2 regions of the Idiomarina sp. HB genome follow, and region 1 is predicted to be linked to the other one. Evidence: predicted binding sites of a transcription regulator. Region 1 holds the regulator's gene; the other holds the start of a gene.
What was found. Region 1 encodes NrdR, which represses ribonucleotide reductase genes. Its sites were predicted from a motif close to AAACACNANATNTNGTGTTT; they were not measured.

Region 1 (10,491 bases):
AAAACTATACCAGTCCGCGGGTTATGCAGGCTCAGGGCTCGCAGCTAACCAATAAATACGCAGAAGGCTATCCGCATAAGCGCTATTACGGCGGCTGCGAGTTTGTCGATAAAGTCGAAGACTTAGCTATTGAGCGCGCAAAGCAACTGTTTGGTGCTAAGTACGCAAACGTTCAGCCGCACTCAGGTTCTCAGGCAAATACCGCTGCTTTCATGGCTCTTATGGAAGCCGGTGATACTTTCCTTGGTATGAGTCTGGCTCACGGCGGTCACTTAACTCACGGTTCCGGAGTTAATTTTTCAGGCAAACTCTACAACGCGGTTTCATATGGTTTGGATGAGTCCACTGGCGAAATCGATTACGCCGAAGTTGAAAAGCTGGCGCAGGAACATAAGCCGAAAGTGATTGTTGCAGGCTTTTCAGCCTACTCTGGTATTGTTGACTGGAAAAAGTTCCGTGAAATTGCTGACAAAGTCGATGCCTATCTAATGGTCGACATGGCTCATGTTGCAGGCTTAATTGCCGCCGGTGAATATCCTAACCCGGTACCTTATGCTCACGTTGTTACGACGACCACACACAAAACTCTTGCGGGTCCACGTGGCGGTTTGATCATTTCAGGTAGTGACGATGAGAAATTACACAAGAAGTTAAACAGCGCGGTATTCCCGGGTAACCAGGGTGGCCCACTTTGCCATGTTATTGCTGGTAAAGCGGTTGCTTTCCAGGAAGCCTTGCAGCCGGAATTTAAAGAATATCAAAAGCAGGTATTAGTGAACGCCAACGCTATGGTTAAAACCATGCAGGCGCGCGGCTATAAAATCGTCTCCAATGGCACTCAGAACCACTTGTTCCTGGTTGACTTAATTGACAAAGACATTACCGGTAAAGATGCGGATGCAGCTTTAGGTAATGCTTTTATTACCGTGAACAAAAATGCCGTGCCTAATGATCCGCGCTCACCGTTTGTCACTTCAGGTTTGCGTTTAGGCACACCGGCTATTACCCGTCGTGGTTTTCAAGAAGCCGAAGCCGAGCAGGTTGCGAACTGGATTTGCGATGTTCTGGATGATATTTCTGATGAAAGCAAAATCAGCGAAGTTCGCGAGCAAGTAAAAGCGTTATGCGCCAGGTTTCCTGTTTACGGTTAATGAATAGCAGTTGTAAAGCGCACTTAAAGGAGTCAGGCAATGCATTGTCCATTTTGCGGCACACAAGATACTAAGGTTATCGATTCGCGACTTGTTGCGGATGGGGCCTCGGTTCGTCGCAGGCGTGAATGCAACCATTGCAAAGAGCGCTTTACGACCTTTGAAACGGCAGAGCTGATTATGCCGCGAGTCATCAAAACCGATGGTTCGCGTGAACCATTTAACGAAGATAAGCTGCGCAACGGTTTATTAAGAGCGTTGGAAAAGCGTCCTGTGAGTCTTGAGCTGATGGAGCAGGCAATCAACAAAATAAAGTCGAGCATACGCGCCACCGGTGAGCGCGAAATTAGCAGCAACTTTATCGGTAGTTTGGTTATGGAAAACCTGAAACAGATTGATAAAGTTGCTTATGTTCGTTTTGCGTCGGTGTACCGTTCTTTCGAGGATATCCGTGAGTTTGGTGAAGAAATCGCACGCCTGAATGACTAATTTATTAGAACAACAGTTTGACCATATAATGATGCACCGCGCGTTAAAACTCGCGCGGCGTGGGTTAATGACAACCCGGCCTAACCCGGCTGTGGGCTGTGTCATTACTGTCGGCGAAGAAGTTATCGCAGAAGGTTGGCATCATCAGGCAGGTGAAGCTCATGCCGAAGCTCATGCTTTGCGGTTTGCAGGTACAAAGGCAAAAGGGGCAACCGCTTATGTCACTCTTGAACCCTGCAGCCATATTGGACGAACTCCGCCTTGTGCCGACGCTCTGATTGAAGCTGGCGTTGCCCGCGTTGTTGTGGCTATGCGGGATCCTAATCCTCGCGTCAGTGGTAACGGGATTAAGCGTTTAGAAGAGGCAGGCATACGTGTTGACGTTGGTACGTTGCAGTCCGCAGCCGAGAGTTTGAACCCCGGGTTTATTTCCCGCATGACACGACAACGCCCGTGGCTCACCTTAAAAATGGCGACTTCACTCGATGGGAAAACCGCTTTGGCGGACGGTCGCAGCCAGTGGATTACCTCTGCGGAATCTCGCAGTGACGTGCAGACTTATCGCGCTCAGGCAGATGCTATTTTGACCGGCGCAGCAACGGTTTTAGCGGATAACCCGAAGCTTACCGTACGAGTTAATCAATGGCCGGCATCACGACCACTGCCTGAACCATTAAAACAGCCAGTACGTATTATTATCGACAGCCAACATCGGGTGAATGATGATGCCCGGGTGTTTGAGTCACCGGCGCCTGTTTGGCTGGTACGCACAACGCCGGGCAAGGACACTCGGCACCCACATTGCCATGAGCTTATTATTGAAGCGGACAGAGACGGCAAAGTGTGTTTAAAAGCACTGATGATTGAATTAGCTAAACGTGAAATCAATCAGGTGTGGACAGAGTGCGGCGCTAGTCTGGCAGGTGCGATTATTGAACAGCAACTCTGTGACCGAATGATGATATACAGCTCTGGTCAAATACTGGGTCACCATGGTCGTTCGGTTATCGACATGAGTGAACCATTAGAATTAGCTTCAGCGCCAAGATTTAAAGTTATTGATCGCCGGCAGGTTGGCCCGGATCAACGCTTGGTAGCAGTACCTCAAACACAAGATTAAGGGTAAAGCGGTATGTCACTGCATAGCACAGAAGAGATTATTGAAGACATTCGTCAGGGAAAAATGGTTATCCTGATGGATGATGAAGATCGCGAAAACGAAGGCGACATTATTATTGCCGCTGAGTGCGTAACGCCTGAATCCATTAACTTTATGGCGCGTTATGGTCGTGGACTTATCTGCTTGACGCTAACCGAGGAACGCTGTAAACAACTTAATCTTCCGTTAATGGTCGATAAAAACAACGCGCCTTATGCAACAAACTTTACGGTTTCCATTGAAGCCGCAGAGGGAGTAACAACGGGGATCTCTGCTGCCGACAGAGCGAAAACAGTGCTGGACGCCGTTAAAAAAGATGCGAAGCCCGAAGATTTAGTTATGCCGGGTCATATTTTTCCGTTAAAAGCTAAATCGGGTGGGGTGCTTAACCGCGCCGGGCATACCGAAGCCGGTTGCGACTTAGCGCGTTTAGCTGGTTTTGAGCCCGCCTCGGTTATTGTCGAAGTGTTAAACGAAGACGGTACCATGGCGCGTCGCCCTGACCTTGAAGCTTTTGCTAAAGCGCATGACATTAAAGTAGGCACCATTGCTGACCTTATTGAGTATCGCTCAATCCAGGAAAAAACCATTGAACGTGTCGCAGAATGCAGCCTGCCTACAGCCTTTGGTAAGTTTCATTTGGTGACTTATCAGGACACGATAGACAAGCAGGTGCATTATGCACTGGTTCATGGCGATTTATCGCAGGATAAGGTAACGAATGTGCGTGTTCACTTACAGGACACTTTCCATGACACCTTTTTAACCGAGCGAGCTGCCAAGCGCAGCTGGCCAATTCAAAAGGCGATGTCTTATATTGCTGAACATGACGGTGTACTGGTTATTATTGGTCGTCAACAAACACCGGATAATATCATTGCACAGGTTCAGGAGTTTGAGGCACAGGACAAAGGTGAGCACAAACCTACTGCGTCAGCTTCAAATGCTTCTCGTAATGTCGGTTTAGGTTCACAGATTTTGGCTGACCTTGATATTCATAAGATGCATTTAATGAGTTCACCAAAACGTTATTCGGCTTTATCGGGTTTTGGGCTTGAAGTGGTCGACTTTATTGAAGATAAAGACTAATTAACCGTAACGCTTTTGAAATTCATTCAGCAGCTGTTGGTGAGTTGGCGTGGCGACGTCTGCCGACTCACCTGTTTTAATCAAGTAACCGGTTAATTGCTCTATTTCAGTGTGCCTTTGCTGCTTGATATCCTGCAACATCGATGAGCTATTTAGCGCAGTCTCTTGTGCAACTCTCAATACTTCCCGGTGGCACATCTTAGCGTCTAAGACTACGTTCTGAGTTTCAGCCACAGCAACGGCTTCGTTAACCAAGCTTACGATTTGCGATTGCCACTTATCCTCAAGTAACTTTCCGTTTTCGCACTTATAAATGGCTGTTAGTGGATTTATTACACAGTTAATTATTAACTTTAACCAGCGCCGCTGGCTAGTATTCTGCTCAAGTACAAGTGGCGGGAAGGCTTGCTGAAGGGTTGACCAGGGCTCTGGCTCTTCTTGCCTGACTTCGAGCCAACTGCGACCCGTGCCTCTGTGCTCAATACGAATAATACCGTTTTCGTTTTTGCTCTTAACTGCTCCATGAGTCGTCACCATAGGATGCAGATTAAGCTGCCTTAATGTCTTAGGTAGCTCAACCATGCCGTTATGACTCAAAACAATAGGCATACTTTTATCAAAACCTTCAAGCGCTGTTATGTGCTGCAAGGCACTAATAACATCAAAAGCTTTAACGGCAACAATGAAGACACTATTTTTCGGTATTGGTAATTGAGTTGCAGGAACTTTATAGTTTCTTTTCTCATGTGCGCGAACAAGTTGCCACTCAATAGTTGCCGCCCGGTTATGACGTGATAAAACAGAAACCGATTCGCCGTTATCGCATAGCCCGCTGGCAATAAGCCCACTTACGGCTCCGGGGCCTAGCGTAATCCAGTGGTATTTAATTGGCATCACGCTGTTTCTCCAATGCCGTTAGCGGCTTGCGAATAAGCCAAAGGAAAGCCAGACTGGGTATGACCATAACCGCGGTTAGGACAAAAAACAGTGCCCAGTTACCCTGCATAGAGTCGACAATAACACCGCTGTAGGACGCTAGCATGGTTTTACCCAGGGTTCCCAGTGAGGCCATCAATGCATATTGGGTTGCGGTGAAAGTTCGGTTACAGAGCAGACTGATAAAAGCAACAAAGGCAACGGTAGACCAGGCGCTGGTAAAGCCATCAATCAATACTGCGCTTAAAAAGAGGTTAGTATCGGGGCCGACTAACGCTATCCAGGAAAACATCAGGTTAGACGACGCCATAGCAATACCGCCAATCATTAAGCCTTTAACAATGCCCAGACGCAGGTTGACTGCACTGCCAAGTAACGCAAATACAATAGTCACCCACCAGGTAACGAGTTTGGAGTAGGTACCAATTTCTGCGTTTGTGAACCCAATCTCTTTATAAAAGACTATCGACATACGACCAAGAAAGGCTTCACCAATTTTAAACAAAAAGATAAAAGCAAGAATGGATAAGGCCAGCTTTACACCGTTTCGGGAAAAGAACTCGGCTATTGGCTGAACAACAGTAATAGAAATGCGTTCTTTCATTGCTGGCCAAAAGTTAGTCAGCTTTGTCTTTATCGTGGGATCGCTATGATAAGTCGTACGACGCACAAAGAGTACAACAACGGCCAGAGCAAGCATAACGCAGCCCAGACCGAAATAAGCATGCTGCCACTGCCAGTCAACGCCATCGACAATGAAAAAGGGTAAAGCACCTAAGCCGCTGTAACCTGTCCACCAGCCAGCTGTCGTCATTGCAGCCCCGGCATTTTGTAGACGTCCCTCGGTTTCAGCAAAAGACTCAATCCTATAGGCATCAATGGCTATATCCTGAGTCGCGGAACTAACCGCTATGCCCAGAGCAATAAAGCCGGCTAAGTGCAAATTGCTTGTAATATCCAGGCTCGCCAGCGCAAAGCATCCTGCTGCAATGAGTGCCTGACACAGAAATATCCAGCTCCGTCTTTGTCCTAACCAACGAGTCAGGAGGGGAAGCTTGAGGTTATCAATAAGAGGGGACCACAAGAAGTTAATGGAATAGGCACCAAAAACCGCTCCAAAATAGCCGATGACCGAGCGCGTGAGTCCTACTTCCTGTAACCAGGCAGATAAAGCCGAGCCAATCATCACCCATGGAAATCCGCTGGCAATACCCAGCACGAATATTACCCATACACGCGATTGACGATAAACTTGTAGATCCTGCCAGAACGTCGGTTTAGTGACTGCCATCAGTTTTGCGGTACAACCTCAATGCGTTTCAGAGTCGGCGGGTCAACCGGTACGTCGGCCCAGCCTATGTCATCACTGTAAGCCTGTGACTCTAGCTCAGCCATGGCCTCCAGCACTTCAACTCCCTCAACAATGCGGCCAAAGACAGCGTATCCCCAGTCACCATCATCAGGATTGAGAGAGGTGTTGTCGTTTAAATTAAAGAAAAACTGACGGGTGCCGCTGTGAGGCTCTCGTTCCCGCGCCATAGCAATAGTCCCGTATTCATTTTTCAAGCCATTACCTGACTCATTGACGATTTTCTCGTAAGAGGGTTTGTCCTGAAAGTTTTTGTCATAACCACCGCCCTGAATGACAAAACCGGGTACTAAGCGGTGGAATATGGTGCCGTTATATTGTGCTTTTTTAACGTAACGGAAAAAGTTTTTAACCGTTAAGGGAGCAGCGTCTCGGTTTAACTCAACCACAATATCACCCATAGAGGTCACCATCTTTACTCGTGGAAAAGGATTATCTGGTTGAATTTCAGCGTGACTGAAACTGAGAAAGAAAGTAGCGGCAACGCCCAGTAAATACTTCGACCACTTCATGATTAAAAGTCCTCTTGTTCTGGCAGACGCAGTTTAGGATCATTGGCAATGTCAGACAGCACAGAGTTCAACAGTTGTTTAAATTGTCGTTCAATTGTGGCCTGAGCAGGTTTCAGACCGCCTGTTGAGCTGTAGGTTCCGGAGTAAAAGTTACTGTATCTACGATTAGCGCGCATTGCTTCGACTCGTATGGTCACACTGTGCTCAAGCTCGTATTTAATCGTGTGCAGGGTGGCGTCAACCAGCGCTTTTTCAATAGTGACATACCAGGTTAAGCCGTTGTTGCTGCTCGAGCCTGTTACCGGCTGCAGTGCTTCTTCAACGATAGCTGTTAAAGGTCTTTGAGCGGGCGCGAACTCTGCTTTGTCCTCTTCTTTCTTATGACGATACAGGTAGGAGTAGGAGCGTTTATCCTCAACTTTCAACTGGTTTACTTTAGTATTAAGGCTATTTGTAACAGCATCAGCACTGATGATTAATGGATCAGGTTGGCTTTGACAGGCACTAATAAAAAGCGCAAAAGTAGCTGTAAGTATTATTCGAAACATATGATTTATCCTTTTTCCTGGCGGTCATTCACCTGACGTCGATTCGTGCTATGATACGATGAAACGGTATCGTCATAAAACACTCTATCATTATGAGGATACTAGCCGACAGAAGTAAAAGGTTTTGCCGTGACTAAATTTGCTGAAATTACCGGTTGGGGAAAATGTCTGCCACCGGCTGTAATGACCAATGATGACCTTGCGACCTTTCTTGAAACATCTGATGAATGGATTGTTTCACGAACAGGAATTTCTGAACGTAGAGTGAGCCATGTCGGGACATCTGAGCTGGCAACTGTAGCGGCGCGAAACGCGCTGGCAGCAGCTGACTTAGACCCCAGCGAACTTGATCTCATTATTGTCGGTACTTGCACTGCGGACGAAATCATCCCAAACGTTGCCTCGGCTGTACAGCGGAACATTGGTGCTAAAGACGCTGCGGCGTTTGACTTAAATGCTGCTTGCAGCAGCTTTTTATACGCTATGCATGTGGCGACTCAGTCGATAAAGACTGGTGCTCATAAAAAGGTTTTGCTCATTGGAGCAGAGCGTCTTACCCGGATTCTTGACTGGACTAAACGCGAAAGTGCCGTGCTATTTGGTGACGGGGCCGGTGCTATGGTGCTTGAAGCATCAGACGAAGAAGTCGGCTTACTGGCCAGTCATATTAGCTGTGATGCGGATGCCCGTGATGTCCTCAGCCTTGATTTTGGCTTAAGCTTTGACCGTTTCGGTTTTGACGGAATTATGCAGTTTGATTTTGTTGGCCAGGAAATCTTTAAACGTGCCGTAAAAGGTATGAGTGCTGCAGTAGAGAATGTCTTCCAGCAAACGGGAATGACAACCGACGATATCGACGCGCTTATCCCGCATCAGGCGAACAAGCGACTCATCGATTTTCTCGGTAAAATGTGCAAAGTACCGAGTGAAAAAACGGTTATTAATATTCAGAAGTACGGAAATACTTCTTCAGCAACCCTACCTATTGCCTTTGCTGAGGCAGCTGATAACGGCATTATTAAGCCGGGTGATAGTATTATGTCGGCGGTATTTGGTGGTGGACTCACTTGCGGAGCCGGTTTAATTAAGTGGGGGCAGAGAGTCACGCCGAAACGACCTAACCAGATGGAGTTACCAGCCGGCGATAAAACCGCGCTGGAACTTATTGTCCCAATGCATGAAGCGACAAAAAAAGCGTGGAAAAACCGCGGTCAGTAGACGGTGACAGGAGACGGATTTTGAGTACTGAAGAGCTCGTACAGGTTTCACAAGATAACGGCGTTGTTCGTATACGGCTAAATCGACCTGAAAAGAAAAATGCTTTCACCCAGGATATGTACACAGCGTGTAACGAAGCATTGAAAGCTGCGGACGCTGACAACTCAATTCATGCGGTACTTTTTGAATCCAGTGGTGACAGCTTTTCTGCGGGGAACGATTTAAATGACTTCTTAGCGATTGAGAACTTAGACGAGTCGGCGCCACCATTTAAATTCTTGCATACGCTGGCGCGTGTCGAGGTTCCTGTTGTTGCGGCTGTTAACGGGTTAGCGATAGGTATTGGGACTACTTTGCTGTTGCATTGCGATATTGTTTACAGTAGCGATGAAGCCGTATTTGCCTTGCCTTTTGTACAGCTGGGGCTGTTACCTGAGGCCGCCTCTAGTCTCTTACTACCGCAAATTTGTGGTTATCAAAAAGCGGCGGAGTTGTTGCTACTTGGTGAAAGCTTTGATGCGCAGGCGGCGCAGCAAGCTGGCTTTGTTAACCATATTGTTTCGCTTGAACGTCTGCCCGTTGTGGTTGATGAAACGCTCGATAAGCTGCGTAAACAATCCAGTAAGTCGCTACGAATTTCTAAGCGGTTACTTAAGCAGCCGGCTGAATCTGTCGCTGATCGCATCAGTCGGGAAGCGACGTTTTTTGCTAAAGCATTAAGTTCAGATGAAGCTCGTCAGGCTATTGCGGAAAAGCTGCAGAAAAAGTAAGCAAAAGGTTAGCTGCGGGTTGTTTCGGTCGAATAACTGGTTCATAATGCAGCCCGCTTTGAATAAAGCGTTTATGGTGACTCTGCGGGTCCCCTCGCAACGCTAACTGGCGAACCCGGTCAGGCCCGGAAGGGAGCAGCCGTAGTCAGGGATGTGTGTGCCGAGGTGTGGCTGGTAGAGTCGCCACCCAATTTTTATTAATCGCCGTCGGGGCGTTTCCTTCCTTTAAGAAATTCCAATGCTTCCGTTATTGCTTTATGTACTTGCATCTCCATATCCAGTCGCTTTGAAGGGGGCAAGAAGAATGCCATATCCACCTCGTGTCGAATGTAGCGGGGCGGTAACTGATTAAGTACCAGACAACACAGGTCAGAAAGAAACTCCTGACTGTATTGTTTTTCTAATTCCAACTCTTCTATTCGGTCGGCAACTAAGCGTTCATAGTAATTGTGGATGTCATCGTCAAACTTCATACGTCTTTCCTTCTGTTAGTAGCTGACTCTCAGTATAAACATGATAGCTGGCTCTTAGTAGTTGAGCATGAGCGCGGACTAAACGATCTAAGTTACGTTGATAACCGCCTCCGATAACGGCAGCCAGGGGAATATCTTCACGCTTTGCAAAGCCTAGTACAGAAAGGTCACGTTGAAAAATTCCGGCAAGGCTAATATTCAGGTGGCCTAGCTCATCACGTTGATAAATATCAACACCGGCGTCGTATAAAATAAGGTCGGGTTTAACGTCCCGCTTAATAAACTGCAGGGTCTCCTTCAAAGTATCCAGGTATTGCTCATCGGACGTATGTTTGGCTAAGGGTTTGTCTAAGTCAGACTCAACTTTAGAGAACGGAAAGTTGCGCTCGCCATGGAGTGAGCAAGTAAAAACTCTGTCGTCATTAGCAAACAGAGTAGCCGTTCCGTCTCCCTGGTGAACATCGGTATCCAATATCGCGATTTTTAAGCTTGGGTACTTAAGCAACAGTTCATTACAGGCAATTGCCAAATCATTGATTAAGCAAAAACCACTTCCCCAGTCTTTATGAGCATGATGGTAACCTCCGGAGAAGTGAATGGCGATACCACGAGTTAATGCCAACTCAGTGGTTAACAGAGTTCCTCCGGCTGAGGTTAATGTGCGCTGCAATAAGCTTTCCGACCAGGGGAAGCCAATGCGGCGCCAGAGTGTCTTTTCCATACTGTTTTGGCGAAGCTGCTCAATGTAACCTGAACAATGCGTACGGGCGACTTGCT
Region 2 (10,491 bases), on a different contig from region 1:
ACGACGGGCTGTTTGAGCGTGGCCGTGCTTTGTCACTACTGTTGTTCGAGCACGTACATGGAGAGTCGCGTGACCGTGGCCAGGCGATGGTTGATTTAATGAACCAATATAAAACTGCTGGTCTTGATTTAGGTGTGAAAGAACTGCCGGATTACATTCCGCTGTATCTGGAATTCTTGTCCACCCAGGGCGATGAAAATGCCCGCCTGGGCTTAGAAGAAGTTGCGCATATTCTGGCACTGCTTACAGCAAGGCTTGAACAACGCGGCAGTAACTACTCACTTTTATTCCAGACACTGTTGAGTATCTCTGGTGTACAGATTGACCTTGACGATGTGCGTCAGCAAATTGCTAATGAGAAGCGCGATGACACCAGCAAAGAACTGGACAAAGTGTGGGAAGAAGAAGCGGTGACCTTTGCCGGCAATGACCAAATGCAGGGTTGTCCAACGGCGCAGAACCGGCCTTCGGAAGGTCAGCGTCGGGATCAGTACGTGCCATTGAACACCGACGATTTATCACAGCCGCGTAAAGTGTCGGGTATTTAAGGAGATTACCATGAGCTATCTAAATATGTTGGCCTTCGGCGTATACCCTTTTATTGCCTTGGCTGTCTTTTTCATCGGAGCCTGGATCCGTTATGACCGTGAGCCATACACCTGGAAAACGGCGTCCAGTCAGATGCTGGAAAGTAAGCAACTGCGCAAAGGTAGTTTGCCGTTTCACGTTGGTATTCTGGGGATCTTCTTTGGTCACCTGGTGGGATTGCTAATGCCAAAGCCTGTTTGGCACATACTGGGTGTGAGTAATGAGGCGAAACAGTGGCTGGCAATTATTGCCGGCGGTATCTTCGGCTTAATTTGTTTATATGGGTTGGCTATTCTCATTAACCGCCGCATGAACAACGTTCGTGTGCGGGCTACCAGCACCAGAATGGACATACTATTGCTGTGGCTATTGTTAGCACAATTAGTTTTAGGGTTAATTTCAATTTATTACTCGGTAAACCATGTGGTGCATGGTGCAGAAGGGGAGAAGGCGGGCGTTATGCTGATGCTGATGACCTGGGCACAGAACATTGTGACGCTTGACCCGGTAGAGGCAGTAGCGGCTATCAGCAACCCTCAAATTGAGTGGGTATTTAAACTGCATGTATTCCTCGGAATGACCATTTTCTTAGTCTTTCCATTTACCCGACTCGTGCATATGTTCAGCGCGCCTGTTCAGTATCTTACTCGTCAGCACCAGGTTGTCCGTAAAAAATTCGCTCGCTAGTTGTAGAGTTATCGAGAGGGGCACCCCTCTCAGGGAAGGTTGTTATGATACAAGTGAATCAAGTGGAAATTGCGGAAAAGGAGATACTGGCTGAAATGCAGTATCACCCCGCTGACACGCAGGAAGAAGCCATGAGTATGGCAGCGGAAGCACTGGTAATCGGTGAGCTGTTCAAACAAAGGGCAAAAGATTTAGGCATTGAGGTACTGGATGACACCGCGCAGGGCGGCGAAGATGACTTCATTGAAATTCTGATTGAACGTGAAGTAGCTCGCCCGAAAGCGGACGAGCAAGCTTGCAAACAGTACTTTGAGCAAAACCCGGAACGCTTTAAAACGTCGCCGATTGTTGAGGCTCGCCATATTTTGTTAGCGGCAGCGCCGGATGATGATCTTGAGCGGGTGAATGCAAAGCGTATGTCGGAGCAGCTTATTCAGCAGTTGCAGGAAGGCGACGACTTTAGTCAGCTTGCACGCCAGTATTCCTCGTGTCCGTCAAAGGAGACCGACGGGAACCTGGGACAGTTGAGTAAGGGGCAAACCGTTCCTGAGTTTGAACGTCAGTTGTTCACCGCTGAAGAAGGGCTAATGAAATACCCGGTAGAAACTCGTTATGGGTTTCATGTGGTGTCTGTTGACCATAAAATTGATGGTAAGCCGTTACCGTACGAGGCGGTTAAAGACAAAATTGCGGAATATCTGGAAGAGAAAGTGCACCGTAAAGCGGTTTCTCAATACATACAGGCATTGGCGAATGAAGCTGATATCAAAGGGTTCGATTTTGTTGATACCGGTTCACCGTTACTGCAGTAACTCGTCCTATTTCTGCTAGGATAGGCACCCAAAGGGGTGCCTTTTTTATTTTTGGAGTCAAGTTATGGAATCTGCCTTCTGGCATGAGCGTTGGGAAAATCAGCAAATTGGTTTTCATCAGCCGCACACACATGAGCTATTGCTGAAGTACTTTTCTGGTGTGGTAAAGCCCGGAGCAAAAGTGTTTGTGCCTTTGTGTGGTAAATCAAATGACATGTTGTGGCTGCTGGAAAAAGGCTACCGTGTTTTTGGGGTAGAGCTGAGTGAGCTGGCAGCCAGGCAGTTTTTCGAAGAGAACCAATTAAAGCCCAAAATAACCCAGCGTGGTGACTTTAAAGAGTATGCTCTGGATGAGCTGGTTATATGGGTTGGCGATTTCTTTAAGCTGGTTAAAAGTGACCTGGCCGATATTGATGCCTGGTACGATCGCGCCGCCATGATTGCGCTACCACCTGAAATGCGTCAACGCTACGTTCAACAGCTATGCGAGCAATTACCCGAGCAGGCAAAAGGTTTACTGATTACGTTGCAGTACCCGAATGGGTACCGTGAAGGGCCGCCGTTTTCGGTATTGGAAGGAGAAGTCGAAGTGGGTTATGGTCAGCGTTTTAGCATTGATCAACTGGAGTCAGCTGAAACCACGGTTAACGGGAAAGAAGCGGACGACAACCCGGTTACCGAGCAAGTGTATAAGCTGGATTAGCTCATTAATTTATTGCGCCGTAGAATCTTTTCAGTGCGGCGTGCCAATTTTTCCATAAAAACCAGGTCCGCTAACGTTGGTTCTGCCAACTCATTATCCAGGTCGGCCTGCCATTGGCTGACCTCAGCATCCAGCATTTCCATCATTTTCTTAGAACAGCCACGACAAATACCCTGGCACATATCCGCTTCTTTTAAGCCAAAAGGAATGTGTTCGCGAATAACATCCAGCAGCTGATACATCGCGGTTTTGGTATCGGGTTTGCGGCTCATATATCCTCCGATTAACTCGTCCAAAAAGAAAAACCAGGCTTCCACAAAGTTGTAGAAGCCTGGTTTATTAAGGGTTAAGCAGATTTATGCTTTAAGCCTTTTACAACTTGCCAGCTGATGCCTAGTGCACCGACGATGAAGACCATATCGCCGACGGTACGGAACCAACGTAGGTTCTGAAGCAGAGGCTGTTGCATGAAGGCTTCACTACGTGCGTACCATAAACCTTCAGTCGCAGCGGCGTAGAACTGAATGAAACCGACTGGCAGCAAGCTGGTGAAGAGCATTAGCACTAAGCCAATGTTCATTGTCCAGAAGGCCATTTTCATCAGTTTCTCGTCGAACTGCAGGTTCGGACGAATGTAGCGCAGTATCAGCAATACAAAGCCCAGTGCCAGGAATCCGTACACACCGAATAGTGCTGCGTGTGCGTGAGTAGGCGTAGTGTTCAGACCTTGTACATAGTACAGCGAGATAGGCGGGTTGATCATGAAGCCTAATACGCCGGCGCCTAACATATTCCAGAACGCAACGGCAACGAAGCACAGTAGTGGCCATTTAAGGCGTTGCATCCAGTCAGCACGTTTTTGCAGGCTGTAGTTTTCCCAGGCTTCATAGCCCAGCACAATTAGCGGTACCACTTCTAACGCTGAGAAAGTAGCGCCCACGGCCATAACCGGTGTGGTTGTGCCTGAGAAGTACAAGTGGTGGAAGGTACCCGGGACACCGCCCAGCATAAACAATGACGCTGAGGCCAGTGCTGCAACGGTTGCCATACGGCGGGAAACCAAACCCATGCTGTGGAAAATGAACGCCAGTGAGGCAGTGGCAAATACTTCGAAGAAGCCTTCTACCCACAGGTGAACAATCCACCAGCGCCAGTATTCCATGATAGAAATGTGAGTACGCTCGCCGTAGAAGAAGCCGGCACCGTAGAACAGGCCAATGGCAACGACTGAGGCGGTGAAGAGTGCCAGTAAGTTCTTGTCGCCTTTCTCTTTGAAGGCACCAACAACACAGCGCATCATCAGTACTAACCAGAAGACGATACCCAGGAACTTACCAATTTGCCATAAGCGACCTAAATCGACGTACTCATAGCCCTGGTGACCTAACCAGAAGTTCAGGTGTTCAGGCATGATTTGCGCAATGGCTAACCAGTTACCGATAAAGGTACCCGCGACAACCAGGACCAGTGCCCAGAACAGGATGTCGACACCCAGTTTCTGATACTTAGGATCTTTACCACCGTTAATAATCGGGGCAAGGAAGAGTCCTGCAGACAAGAACCCGGTCGCTATCCAGAACATGGCGGCCTGAATATGCCAGGTACGAGTTAGTGAGTAGGGGAACCACTCTGAAATATTAATACCGTAGAACTCTTGCCCTTCTACTGTGTAGTGCGCGGTTAGACCACCCATTAACACCTGGAAAGTGAACAGAGCAACAACGATAAACAAATATTTGCCCAAAGCTTTTTGCGATGGAGTCAGCTTAACCTTAGCAATAGGATCATGCTCTGGCGCAACCAGTTCCTCTTCTTCTTTGTCGCGTAAGAATGCCCACGCCCAAATTAAGAAACCAATACCGGCGATCAATAGGATAACACTGACAATGGACCAGATAATGTTTTCTGCGCTAGGCACGTTATCTATCAAGGTTTCATGTGGCCAGTTGTTGGTATAGGTGATGTCTGCACCTGGACGTTCAGTAGCAGCTGCCCATGCGGTCCAGAAGAAAAAGTCGTTCATTACTGCACGACGCTCAGCTGAAGGCAGAGTGTTTTCCTTCATTGCATAGCTTACGCGAGTAGGGCGAAGCTCCGGGTCATCGCTGAACAGTTTTGAGTAGTACTCACCCGTTTGCTCAATAGCCTGAATGCGTCGCTCACTAAGAGTAACGGTGTCTGAGGCTTTATCGTAGGTGTTGGTGCGATACTCTTCCTTAAGTTCGTACTCAAGTTGGTTCTGTTGTACACCAGTAAGCTGTTCATAAGGCTTATCGAAGACTTCGTGGGCACGAATGTCTAACCAGGCCAGCAACTCACGGTGTAGCCAGTCAGCTGTCCAGTCCGGAGCCTGGTAAGCACCATGTCCCCAAATTGAGCCAAGCTGCATGCCGCCAACCGACTGCCAGGCTGTCTGCCCGTCTAAAACCGATTCCTCGGTTGCAACGACGTTACCATTGGTACTCATGAACTTATCCGGAATAGGCGGAGCCTCCCGGTAAACTTCCGTTCCAAAATACCCTAAAACGCCAAAGGTAATTGCAAGAACTGCAATTAATGTCCACCAAAGCTTACGATACCCGGCCATTATTGACCTCCTTGATGCTGAACAGCTTCATGTTGTTACTCCATAGGTTTATGAACAGAGAATTTTGATTAATTCACTATGCGTTTACCTAATTGCAATATTGAGGCCACTTTTTAAAGTGTTGATTATTATAGTTTTTATTTTAAATAGGGTTTTTATGACTGAGTTTTATTAGGTTGTTTTAACTGGCGTGGTTAAAAGTACCCTAAAGGTCATTTCTACCCTAAAAGAGGTATCTCTTCAGGCGAGTTGGCAGCTTTATTCCTTTCTGCTTAAACCTTGAGCAGGATCAATGCATTCGCATCAGACTCTCCTATGCTAGAAACACAATATGTAGTGTTAAATTTTAAATAACTAACGATATATGGTGTTTTATGCCGGTTTACCCCACAAGACTGCATTACAGCGCGGAACAGATTGTCTGGCAGGAAGTTCCGGGAGAAGTGGCGTTAGCTTACACCATTACCGGCTGCCCGGTTGGGTGCAAAGGTTGCCATAGTGTGGATAGCTGGCCGGTCGGAAGTGGGGAGCCGCTGACGGAGGAGCACCTTCAGCAGCAGTTGCAAAAATATCGCGGATTAATTAGCTGCGTTTTATTTTTGGGGGGCGAGTGGCAGCCAACGGCACTACTGAAACTATTAAAGCAAATAAAAAATGAAGGGCTGGAGACTTGTCTGTATACCGGCTATGAAAACGTCTCACTAGCGCTTCGTGAACAACTGACTTATCTAAAAACCGGACCGTGGATAGCTGCCCGGGGCGGCTTGGAAAGTCCAACGACCAACCAACGATTCTATGACTTACGGACACAGCAGTTATTGAACTGCGAGTTTCAAACAGGAGAATAATTATGTTGCGCTTAAACGAAGAACAAGTCACTGGCAAAGTCGATTTCATCCACGAGTATTTACATGCTCAAAATGCAGCCGATGGCTCAAAAATGGATGCAAACGCCAACGTCACACAAAAGAACATAGCAACACTTGAAGCCGAGTTAATGAAAGACTTTTTTGTGCAGGTTAACCGCAAACAGGTCAGCAATAAAATCAGTGAACTTTTTGGTAATGACCTGGCAAAAGAATACGTTCGTCAAATTGAGGACCATGAAATTTACGTGCATGACGAAACCAGCCTGAAGCCTTACTGTGTTTCAGTCACTATGTACCCGTTTTTACGTGACGGCTTAACGAAGCTGGGCGGCGAATCTCAGGCACCTAAACATTTAGAGTCGTTCTGCGGCACCTTTGTTAACTTTGTTTTTGCTGTAAGCTCCCAGTTTGCCGGAGCGGTTGCTACGGTCGAGTTCTTAACCTACTTCGACTACTTTGCCCGTAAAGACTACGGCGACGATTACTTAAACACCCATCGCCACCAAATTGAAAACCACTTGCAGCACGTGGTGTATGCTCTGAATCAGCCAGCGGCGGCTCGCGGCTACCAAAGTGTGTTCTGGAATATCTCTATTTACGACCAGCATTACTTTGACAGTATGTTTGGTGAGTTTGTTTTCCCTGCGGACTTCACTAAGCCGGAATGGAGTTCGGTGAGCGCGCTGCAGGACTTCTTCCTGGACTGGTTTAATAAGGAACGCGAAAAAACGATTCTAACCTTCCCGGTGGTGACGGTTGCCATGTTAACCGACGACGGTCAGTGCAAAGATCAGTTATTTGCAGAGAAAATCGCCGGAGAAATGGCTAATGGTAATTCTTTCTTTGTCTACTTATCCGACAATGCCGACTCGTTAGCTTCATGTTGCCGACTACGCAGCGAAATTAGCGACAATACCTTTTCTTATACCCTGGGTGCCGGTGGTGTCGCTACAGGCTCTATTAATGTCATCACCATGAACATGAACCGCTTGGTTCAGGATGGCAGAGATTTAGAGGAGGAAGTCAGCAAAATTCACAAATATCAGGTGGCTTACAGAAAGTTGATGGAAGAATATAAAGAAGCGGGTCTGTTAACCGTTTATGATGCCGGCTTTATTACTCTGGACAAGCAGTTCCTGACTATAGGCATTAACGGCATGGTTGAAGCGGCTGAGTCGCAGGGGATTACCGCAGGTAACAACCAGGCTTATAAAGACTTTGTGCAAAGCCATTTAAAAGTGATTTACGACGCTAATAAAGCCGCGAAAAAAGAATACGGCTATATGTTCAATACCGAGTTCGTGCCAGCAGAAAACCTGGGTGTGAAAAACGCTAAGTGGGACAGAGCTGACGGCTACAAAGTGAGCCGTGACTGCTACAACTCCTATTTTTATGCGGTAGAAGACGACGACGCCAATGCATTGGATAAGCTTGTTCTTCATGGAAAAGAGTTGATTGAATACCTGGACGGCGGTTCGGCTCTGCACTTAAACCTTGATGAAAAGCTCAATACCTCAGGGTATTTGTCGTTACTGAATATTGCTGCAAAAACCGGCTGTAACTACTTCTGCATTAACGTCAAAATTACCATTTGTAATGCCTGCGAACAGATTGATAAACGCACCTTAAGCGAATGTTCCAGCTGTGGCTCTGCAGACATAGACTACGGTACACGGGTTATTGGCTACCTGAAACGTGTATCGGCATTTAGCGCAGGTCGACGCAAAGAGCATCATTTGCGTCATTATCACCGTAAACAGCCGTCAGAGGTTGCTGTTGGCGCAGCGCAAGCCAATATTGGGCTGCGAAAAGCCAGCTAAAATTTGAAAACTACCCATAAAGAGGGAGCCCGCCTCCCTCTTTTTTCATGCCTTAAAATTGCGCTTTTATGGTATTCTCCGCGCGCACTTCCGGAAATTCAGGTGAAGCCATGGAAATCAATAGTTATCAAGACTTTATAAAAGCAGCAAAACAACAACACGAACCTCAGCGTTTGCTGTTTGTGTTGGCAAAAGCGCAACTCCCCGAGCAACCGACAGACAGTCAGAAGCAGCAATTCGAAACACAGGAAGGCGGCACATTAGAGCCGGTACTTTGTGTCGATAAACTGCCCGAAGAAGTCGAAGACTTTTCTGCGTTGGTTGAAGAGTCTAAACGCACCGACATTGACTGGGATATTGCGTTTATCAGCGCAATGGACGGCCGCGGCGGTCATCCCATTTCAAGCGACGAAGCCAGCCAGCCACTGGAAATGATGGTGCAACAAATTCAGGCCGGCATGATCAAACATTTTTTAACCATTAACCGACAAGGAGAGTTGGTGCAGTTACTGTAGAGGTACGCTGCGCCCTATGTGGCCATGACAAAATTTCTGATTACCGTTATTACCCTGTTTTTTTCGGTATCGGCACTGGCGGCAGAGCCCGCCATCTCTCCTTTTGATTTAACCCAGTCTACTGTTGGCTACACCGCCATTATCATCTTTGTTCTCGCCTACATTTTGGTGATGGGCGAAGAAAAGCTCCATATGCGTAAGTCAAAACCGGTATTGGTTGCCGCCGGCCTCATCTGGATTTTAATTGGCTGGGTGTATACCGGTGATCAGGCCGCTATGGCCGAATCCGCATTTCGCCATAACCTGCTTGAGTTTGCGGAATTGATGCTTTTCCTGTTGGTGGCCATGACCTATATAAACGCCATGGAAGAGCGCCGTTTGTTCGATGCACTGCGAGCCTGGTTACTGAAAAAAGGCTTTAGTTATAAGCAGCTGTTTTGGATAACCGGCTTACTGGCCTTCTTTATTTCTCCGGTGGCGGATAACTTAACGACTGCCTTATTGATGTGTGCCGTGGTCATGAAAGTTGCCCAGGACGATAAGAAATTTGTCGCCTTATGTTGTGTCAGTATTGTGGTTGCGGCCAACGCGGGTGGTGCCTTCAGCCCCTTTGGTGATATCACCACGTTAATGGTATGGCAGGCAGGACAGGTCACTTTTACTGAGTTTCTTCGTTTGTTCTTGCCATCGGTTGCTAACTATTTAGTACCGGCAATTGTGATGAGCTTTTTCATTGAAAATAAAAAGCCTACAACACTGCACACCGAGGTGGAACTAAAACGTGGTGCGCTGCGAATTACCGCCTTATTCTTACTGACGGTAGCTACAGCGGTAACTTGTCATATTGTACTGCACCTGCCGCCTGTGCTGGGCATGATGATGGGCTTAGGTTATCTACAGTTCTTCGGTTACTTCTTACGTATGACACTACCAGGCTCTCTAGCTCGTAAACGAGCGATGGCAGAGCGCGTAGGCGACCAAAAGCGCCTGGAACAATTAGGTGGTGTGGTGCCCTTTGATGTTTTCAGCCGGGTTTCGCGAGCGGAGTGGGACACCCTGTTGTTCTTCTACGGAATCGTTTTATGCGTTGGCGGTCTTGGCTTTATGGGGTATCTGAGCCTGCTTTCTGAAACGCTTTACGGCGGTATGAGTGCGACAATGGCGAATACCATTCTGGGTGTCGTTTCGGCGGTCATTGACAACATTCCGGTCATGTTTGCTGTACTGTCGATGGAACCCGATATGTCACATGGTCAGTGGTTGCTCATTACCCTAACCGCAGGTACCGGTGGTAGCTTACTCTCCATTGGGTCAGCAGCCGGTGTCGCTCTAATGGGGCAGGCCAGAGGCTACTACACCTTTGCCTCCCACCTGAAATGGACCCCGGTCATAGCACTAGGTTACATAGCCAGCATATTACTGCACCTGTGGCTTAACGAAACAACGTTTCATATTTAGTTAGTGGGAAGGGAAGAGCTCTCTCAGGGCAGGGCTTCTGTTCTCAGAGAGACGCCGTAAACCCACCCCTGGGGGCTTGAGTGGCGCCATCCTTGGCGCTACTCACTCTCTGAGTTGGAAGCTCTAACCACGTGAACGTCCTTTCCTGATCGCCCCAAGCGTATGAAGACCGGTTTACCTCTTTCTACTAAACCACTTTGGAGTAGCGGTTCTGGCCGTGGTCCAGGTATTCGTCAAAGCATGCGCAGATGCTGCGAACCCACAGGCGACCTAATTCTGTGACACGCAGCTTTTTATCCGATACATCAACTAAGCCGTCTTCGATAAATGGCTTCAATAGCGGTATGGCTTCGGCGAAATGTGCCCAGAAGTCATCGATATTCCACTCGGCTTTAAAGGCCTCAATATCCAGCTCAAAGTGGCAGATAACCTGAGAAATCAGAGCGGCGCGA

Region 2: nrdG (anaerobic ribonucleoside-triphosphate reductase activating protein) is a predicted target of NrdR. The motif match lies at 5,700-5,719, and genes of this name have one in related genera.

Annotation. Positions count from the first base shown of each region.
Region 1 is NZ_JAYLVU010000001.1:20,247-30,737, forward strand. It holds gene glyA (serine hydroxymethyltransferase) at 1-1,151, shown strand, start outside; gene nrdR (transcriptional regulator NrdR) at 1,191-1,640, shown strand; gene ribD (bifunctional diaminohydroxyphosphoribosylaminopyrimidine deaminase/5-amino-6-(5-phosphoribosylamino)uracil reductase RibD) at 1,633-2,760, shown strand; gene ribBA (bifunctional 3,4-dihydroxy-2-butanone-4-phosphate synthase/GTP cyclohydrolase II) at 2,773-3,888, shown strand; gene VBY75_RS00105 (ketopantoate reductase family protein) at 3,889-4,782, opposite strand; gene VBY75_RS00110 (AmpG family muropeptide MFS transporter) at 4,772-6,115, opposite strand; gene VBY75_RS00115 (peptidylprolyl isomerase) at 6,115-6,705, opposite strand; gene VBY75_RS00120 (YajG family lipoprotein) at 6,708-7,253, opposite strand; gene VBY75_RS00125 (ketoacyl-ACP synthase III) at 7,383-8,471, shown strand; gene VBY75_RS00130 (enoyl-CoA hydratase-related protein) at 8,492-9,241, shown strand; RNA gene ffs (signal recognition particle sRNA small type) at 9,325-9,421, shown strand; gene VBY75_RS00140 (late competence development ComFB family protein) at 9,439-9,714, opposite strand; gene VBY75_RS00145 (histone deacetylase) at 9,704-10,491, opposite strand, start outside.
Region 2 is NZ_JAYLVU010000002.1:213,074-223,564, forward strand. It holds gene narJ (nitrate reductase molybdenum cofactor assembly chaperone) at 1-548, shown strand, start outside; gene narI (respiratory nitrate reductase subunit gamma) at 559-1,275, shown strand; gene VBY75_RS06775 (peptidylprolyl isomerase) at 1,320-2,087, shown strand; gene tmpT (thiopurine S-methyltransferase) at 2,152-2,790, shown strand; gene VBY75_RS06785 (hypothetical protein) at 2,787-3,062, opposite strand; gene VBY75_RS06790 (nitric-oxide reductase large subunit) at 3,137-5,377, opposite strand; gene nrdG (anaerobic ribonucleoside-triphosphate reductase activating protein) at 5,752-6,225, shown strand; gene nrdD (anaerobic ribonucleoside-triphosphate reductase) at 6,228-8,066, shown strand; gene VBY75_RS06805 (hypothetical protein) at 8,177-8,581, shown strand; gene nhaD (sodium:proton antiporter NhaD) at 8,606-10,039, shown strand; gene hemN (oxygen-independent coproporphyrinogen III oxidase) at 10,227-10,491, opposite strand, start outside.